3 regions of the Streptomyces ambofaciens ATCC 23877 genome follow, and region 1 is predicted to be linked to each of the others. Evidence: riboswitches for the same ligand, from Rfam matches in the RefSeq annotation. Region 1 holds a riboswitch; each other region holds the start of a gene.
The links. Region 1 has a riboswitch for cyclic di-AMP ahead of SAM23877_RS06055 (C40 family peptidase). Riboswitches for the same ligand answer to the same signal wherever they lie in the genome.
Positions count from the first base shown of each region.

Region 1 (2,192 bases):
CTGCCCTGGACGCCGCCCGGCCGTCCGGCGGTCGCCGAACCGGCCACGGCCGTGGGAGGGGCGGCGGGAGAGCAGAAGCCTTCGCGGTGAGGTGCCGTCGGCGACCGGCGCGCTGCGGCCGGCGCGCTGCGCCCTGGCCCGGCGCGCGCTGCGGCTGGCGCCCTGCGTCCGGCACGCCGTCGGCTGTGGCGCACCGTCGCCCCCGGTGCGCCGTGGCGCGGTTCCTCCCGCGCCGGGCGGCGGTGCGCGCGACGCCGGGGCCACGCGACCCGAGGGGGTGACGGCGGAACAGGCGCCGTCACCCCCTCGGGCGGGCTACTTGACCCGGCCGTACCAGACGCTGCCGGTCCAGATCTTCTGCAGGCGCACCACGTCCCCGGTCTTCGGAGCGTGCCAGATCTTGTTCTTCCCGGCGTAGATGCCGACGTGGTAGACGCTGCGGCCCGAGTGGAAGAAGACCAGATCCCCGGCCTTGCGGCTCTTGGAGGAGATGTGCCGGGTCTTGTTGTACTGCTGGGCCGCGGTGCGCGGAAGCTTCTTGCCGGCCTTCTTGAACGAGTACAGCGTCAGGCCGGAGCAGTCGAACCTGCCTGGTCCGACGGCGCCATATTTGTAGGGCGCACCTTTCTTGGAGGCCGCGATCTTGAGAGCCTTCGTCGCGTGGCTCGCCGCGGCGGCCTCGGAGGCGACGCCGGGGACCACCACGGAACCGCCCACGGCGGCGAGGGTGAGAGCCGAGGCCGTACCGGCACGGGCCATCAGCGACGGGACACGATTGAGCGCAGACATGCGCAACCCTTCGTCAGCCGCCTGTGAAGGATGACCTGTCGGATTCGGGCTGGCGAAGATGCCCGGCCGCACGGATGCGGCTTCACCCCAAGGGCTGCTCGGTCCGGCGCCTGACTCGCGCAGGCGGTCGTTCCGGCGACCCGTCGTGCTCGGGTCCTCCACTCCTGCCGATCCACTCCTGTCGACCGGTCGTCCGGGCGGCGGCAGGATTCGGCGTCCGCTCGGACCGCCCCGCCGCTGCGGCGGGGGCTTGTCGTCAGTCACGGATCTTGTCTCGCCCCGCGCGGAAATCCCAATGGAACGTGGCTTTTGTGTTGTTACTCACCACTCACCCGTTCGGGTGGACGGCTATGCGTTCGAGTCGTGCCCGGCCGCGGTGGCGACGCCGGGACCAGCGGCGGAGTGGCTCGTTCCGCCGCTTGGGCAGGCGTGTTGCGCAACCGCGGACGGTCGGACATTTCTGGTGTTCCTACGCCGAAAGGGGGTAAGCCGTTTGGTGCGTTTCGAGCCGGGTGGCTCAACTGTCCACAGACGGCGGCAGGCTGACGCGCGCCGTCCGCCGTTCACCGTCCAGGACACGCAGCGCCCGGGCCAGGGTGGCCGCGTGCAGTTCCGTCTCACCCCTGCGGTGCATCAGGGCCAGCGCGTCGCGCAGGGCGGTCGCCTTGCCGACCAGCGCCTGGGCGGCCCGCAGGCCGCGGTAGGTGTCGCCGTCCCGGGCCGGGTTGATGCGCCCGAGGAGATCGACGACCTCGAGGTAACGGTCGATCAGCTCGGCCTCGGCGCGGGTGAGGGCGGGCAGCGGAGGCAGTTCCGGCGGCAGCATGGCGGCTCACCTGGCGCCGGGCGTGGCGGGCGTCGCCCCGCGGCCGGGCACGATGTGATCCACCAGGCCGTGGTCCAGGGCCTGTCGGGCGTCAAGGATCGTCTCCCGCTCGATGTCCGCGGTCACCTGCTCGGGGGTGCGGCCGGTGTGTCGTACGAGAAGTTCCTCGAGGCGGGTGCGGATGCGGGTCGACTCGTCGGCCCGCACGGCGAGGTCGTCGGTGCGCCCCTCCACCGTCTCGATGAGCGAGGGTTGACGGAGCATCACGCGCGCGCCCGGCAACACGGCCCGCCTGCCCGGCGTGCCCGCCGCCAGCAGCACCGCGGCGGCCGTGCCGGCCTGCCCCAGGCACGTCGTCTCCACGTCGCAGGAGACGTGGCGCATCGTGTCGTAGATCGCCGTCATGGCGGTGAAGGAGCCGCCGGGTGAGTTGACGTACAGCGCGATGGCGCGGTCCGGGGCCGTGTGTTCCAGGTACAGCAACCGCGCGGTCACGTCGTTCGCGGAGGCCTCGTCGATCGGTGTGCCGAGGAGGACGATGCGCTCCTCCAGCAGCTTCGCGTACGGATCCACGACC
Region 1 covers NZ_CP012382.1:1,353,691-1,355,882, reverse strand. The annotation lists gene SAM23877_RS06060 (ATP-binding protein) at 1-90, shown strand, start outside; gene SAM23877_RS06055 (C40 family peptidase) at 316-789, opposite strand; cyclic di-AMP (ydaO/yuaA leader) riboswitch at 793-1,015, opposite strand; gene SAM23877_RS06050 (hypothetical protein) at 1,307-1,615, opposite strand; gene SAM23877_RS06045 (ATP-dependent Clp protease proteolytic subunit) at 1,622-2,192, opposite strand, start outside.

Region 2 (2,192 bases), 5.6 Mb from region 1:
CGGCGCGCGCGTCGAACAGGGGGCTGAGCAGCTCCATGACCTCGGGGGAGTAGGCGGAGGCGGCGGTGCTGCTGCGACGCACCTTGTAGCGGCGGTGCGTGGCGTTCGACTTCAGGTAGTCCTCGACGATGGCGTCCCGCTCGACGCCCAGGGCGAGGAGGGTGATCGCGATCGACAGGCCCGCGCGGTCCTTGCCGGCCGCGCAGTGCATCAGCGCCGGGACGCTGTCCTCGGCGAGCGCGTGCAGCACCCGCGAGTGCTCCGCCGTGCGCTCCTTGATGATCAGGCGGTAGGAGCCGATCATCCGCTCGGCACCCTTGTCGCCGGCCAGGATCTCGCGCAGCTGGTCCAGGTCGCCGTCGCGGACCATCTTCCAGAACTCGGCACCGTCGGCCGGGTCGCTCAGCGGCAGGTTCACATTGCGCACGCCCGGCAGCTCGACGTCCGGGCCCTCGAGCTTCTGGTCGGCCGCGTTGCGGAAGTCGAAGATCGTGTGCAGGCCCAGCGAGGCCAGGAACGCGGCGTCCCCTCCGGTGGCGTGCGCCAGGTGACCGCTGCGGAACAGCACTCCCTGTCGTACCCGCCGTCCGTCCACGGTCGGCAGGCCGCCCACGTCACGGAAGTTGCGCACACCGGCCAGCTCGGGTTCGGTCGACGGGACCTGCTGCGTCACGGGGGCTCCTCCCACTCCGCCCCGTCGGCGCTGCTCGCCGCCGGGCTCCACTCGAAGATACGGCACGGGCCTGCGCCTCCGGGTGCCGGGACGTCCGACAGTGGACCATCTGGGCCTTCTGTCCGTATTGGTGCCTTAGTCCCAACTCGCTCTGAAATAAAAGGGGCTGGAGGGACGGCGCGTGAGCAGCGTCATATCCGTGACGGTGCGTTGCCCGTCATGTTCACGTAATTCCGCCGGTTTTCAAGGACGTTTGCCCGAACCGGTGCCCCGCGAATCGACGGAGGGTGACCGGTGATTCCCATAAAGGATCAATCGGAACACCGGCCGAGGGAACCCCACGCTTGTCGCTGCGCGTCCTGGTCGCTTACGTTCACCACCGATCCGGACGGAACGCCTAATCCTGCCGCCGACCGGAGCCCGCACTCATCGACCACCCGTACACGGCAGGAGCGGGGGACCCACAGGTAAGACTGCCTGTTCCGGTTCCCGGAACGGCTTGGGGTTAAGCCGCGTCCCGACGCGGCCGGGCATCTCCAGCTCGCACCCGACAGCTCACCTCGCAGGCGCCGGAGAGGAATTCGCCATGCCCGCGAAGGGTAAGCACCGCCGTACCAGGGCCATGCGCCTGACCCGCACCATCGCCGTCGCCGGAACCGGCGGCGCCGCGCTCGCGCTCCCGCTGATGGGCGCCGCCGGGGCCCACGCCGCTCCCGCGCAGTCCGTTTCCGAGCACTCCGTGCAGTCCGTCGCGACGTCGGCGAAGAAGGCCGCCGGTGCGGAGAAGAACGGGGACTCGCGGACGTACACCGTCAAGAGCGGTGACTACCTCTCGAAGATCGCCGACGAGCAGGACGTCGACGGCGGCTGGAAGAAGCTCTACGCCGACAACCGCGAGGTCGTCGGTTCGGACCCGTCGCTGATCCACCCCGGTCTGAAGCTCGCCGTCGCCGGACAGGCCGCCAAGTCCTCGGCCCCGTCCTCCTCCGCCGCGTCGGAGAAGCCGGCGGCCGAGAAGCCCGCCGCGGCCGAGAAGCCCGCCCCCGCGAAGGCCGAGTCGGCCGAGCAGTCCTCGGACGCCGCGAAGAGCTCCGCCGACTCCTCGAACACGAGCGCCCAGTCCGCCGGCACCGGCAGCGGCTTCGCCTCGCCCGTCCCGAGCGGCACCCTGGGCACCCCGTACCACCAGACGGGCAGCATGTGGTCCAGCGGCTACCACACCGGTACGGACTTCGTCGTCCCGACCGGCACCTCCCTCAAGGCCGTCGGCGCGGGCACCGTCGTCTCCGCGGGCTGGGGCGGCGCCTACGGCAACCAGGTCGTCATCCAGCTCGCCGACGGCCACTACGCCCAGTACGCCCACCTCTCCTCGCTCTCCGTCTCCGCGGGCCAGTCCGTGACGGCGGGTCAGCAGGTCGGCCTCTCGGGTGCCACCGGCAACGTGACCGGACCGCACCTGCACTTCGAGATCCGCACCACCCCGGACTACGGCTCGGACGTGGACCCGGTCGCGTACCTG
Region 2 covers NZ_CP012382.1:6,925,080-6,927,271, forward strand. The annotation lists gene SAM23877_RS30480 (tyrosine-protein phosphatase) at 1-673, opposite strand, end outside; cyclic di-AMP (ydaO/yuaA leader) riboswitch at 1,098-1,257, shown strand; gene SAM23877_RS30485 (M23 family metallopeptidase) at 1,260-2,192, shown strand, end outside.
Region 2: linked by a shared signal. The riboswitch ahead of SAM23877_RS30485 (M23 family metallopeptidase) and the one ahead of SAM23877_RS06055 (C40 family peptidase) in region 1 are both predicted to bind cyclic di-AMP.

Region 3 (2,192 bases), 2.0 Mb from region 1:
ATCACCGCCTGGCCGACCTGTGCTCTGCTCGCGGGTCTGGGCAACGACTCGGGCACGTCGGCCGGCGGCACGGGGTCGGCGGGTGAGGGCTCGTCGCAGGCGCCGGACGGCTCGGGGGCGCCGACCGCGTCCGAGACGCCCGGGAGCTCCGGCACCGGGTCGGCCGGATCCTCCGGTTCGGCCGAGGCGTCGGGGCGGACCTCCGGGGGGTCGCCTTCGGCCACGCGCTCGGCGACGCCTGACTCCCCGTCGGCCGACGCGGACGAATCGGCCAAGTCCGACACGACGGCCGGAAACGGCCCATCGGCGACCGTCGACCCGCAGGAGTCCGACAGGCCGTCCACGGCCACCACCAAGGGCGACGAAACGGACAAGGCGGGGCAGAGTGAGGGCTCTTCGTCCCTCACCGACACCGCGGGATCCGGTGTGGGCAAGCACCGCGGCGACCGGGCCGAGGAAGGGGTGGCGGAGGGCCGCGGGTCCGACGCGTCGGGGCGGCACGCCTCGCGCGGTGAGGACGAGGCGCGAGGGCTCGTGGACGGCTCGTACACCGTCCGTTCCGGCGACAGCCTCTGGGGCATCGCCGACTCCCTTGAGGTCGACGGCGGGTGGCGCTCGCTGTACGTCGGCAACAAGGAGGTCGTCGGCACCGACCCGGACCACATCCTGCCCGGTCAGACGCTCACGGTCGTGGGCGAATCAGGCGAAAAGTAGGGGCAGTTCGCGTCATGGTTCGGGACGTATGTCCGTTTTGGATCACGTGAGATATAGGTCTCAGAAGCCGTGATCGTCTTTGAAAATCCGCGGAGCGCGTGTCTACGGTCGTGACCGCTCGCCATCGCGGGCCCCGGCTGCCGCAACGCCGAATCCTGCCAGCGGCCGTCCGGGAACAGTCGTCGCGTCAAGCGCCGAAGGCAGGAGCGGGGGACCCAAGGTAAGTGCCGCACCGGGCAGTTGAGCCGGAGCGGCTAGGGGTGGAGCCGAGTTCCGTGAGGAACCCGGCCGGGCAACTCAACCGGCCCGAACCCGACAGCTCACCTCGCAGGCGTCGGTGAGGGGATCAACCATGCTGTTTTCCGGCAAGGGCAAGCACCGTCGCCCGTCCAAGGCCACCCGTGTCATCGCCGTCGCCGGTGTCACCGGTGCCGCCGTCGCCGCCCCGCTGATGGCGGCCGGCAACGCCTCCGCCGCCACCGCCTCCGAGTGGGACGCCGTCGCCCAGTGCGAGTCCGGCGGCAACTGGTCCATCAACACGGGCAACGGCTACTACGGCGGTCTGCAGTTCTCCGCCTCCACCTGGGCCGGCTACGGCGGTACGCAGTACGCCTCGACCGCCGACCAGGCGAGCAAGGCGCAGCAGATCGAGATCGCCGAGAAGGTGCTCGCGGGCCAGGGCAAGGGTGCCTGGCCGGTCTGCGGCACCGGCCTTTCGGGTGCCGCGTACACCGGTGGCGGCTCCGGCGAGAGCCAGGACAGCGGCTCCGCCAGCTCCGAGGGCTCGCAGAGCCAGAGCAGCGGCTCCACCGCCGACCGCTCCGCCGAGCAGAAGGCCTCCCGCTCCGAGGAGCGCCCGGCCGCCGAGAAGCCGGCCGAGAAGAAGACCGTCACCACCCCGACCGGCGAGAAGGTCGAGAAGGGCGACGGCGAGTACAAGGTCGTCAAGGGTGACACCCTCAGCTCGATCGCCCAGGAGCACGACGTCAAGGGCGGCTGGGCCAAGCTGTTCAAGCTCAACGACGACATCGTCGACGAGGCCGACCTGATCTACCCGGGCCAGCAGCTGCACCTGAAGTAAGCGGCGGCCCCGCCTGCTCCCGTCCCGGCGCGTGTTCCCCCGTACGCGCCGGGACGGGTTTTTCACGCCCCGGGCCCGCCCGCGCTTCCTCCCCGGAACCGCGGGTGTTTCCGGAAACGTCTTTGTTCCGTTCGGAAACAATTTACTCTCGGTTCTGTCCAGCGGGTGGGCGATCGGCTGGCCGATCGCCCGGAGCCGGTTAGGCTCGGTCCCGCAGAGCCGCTGCGGTCCTGTGGACCCGCGCGTCACACCGAAGCGTCACATTGAAGAAGGAGATGCTCGTGCCGTCCATCGACGTCGTCGTAGCCCGGGAAATCCTGGACTCCCGAGGCAACCCCACGGTCGAGGTCGAGGTCGGCCTCGACGACGGCAGCACGGGTCGTGCCGCCGTTCCCTC
Region 3 covers NZ_CP012382.1:3,343,686-3,345,877, reverse strand. The annotation lists gene SAM23877_RS14835 (transglycosylase family protein) at 1-714, shown strand, start outside; cyclic di-AMP (ydaO/yuaA leader) riboswitch at 897-1,063, shown strand; gene SAM23877_RS14830 (LysM peptidoglycan-binding domain-containing protein) at 1,067-1,795, shown strand; gene eno (phosphopyruvate hydratase) at 2,077-2,192, shown strand, end outside.
Region 3: linked by a shared signal. The riboswitch ahead of SAM23877_RS14830 (LysM peptidoglycan-binding domain-containing protein) and the one ahead of SAM23877_RS06055 (C40 family peptidase) in region 1 are both predicted to bind cyclic di-AMP.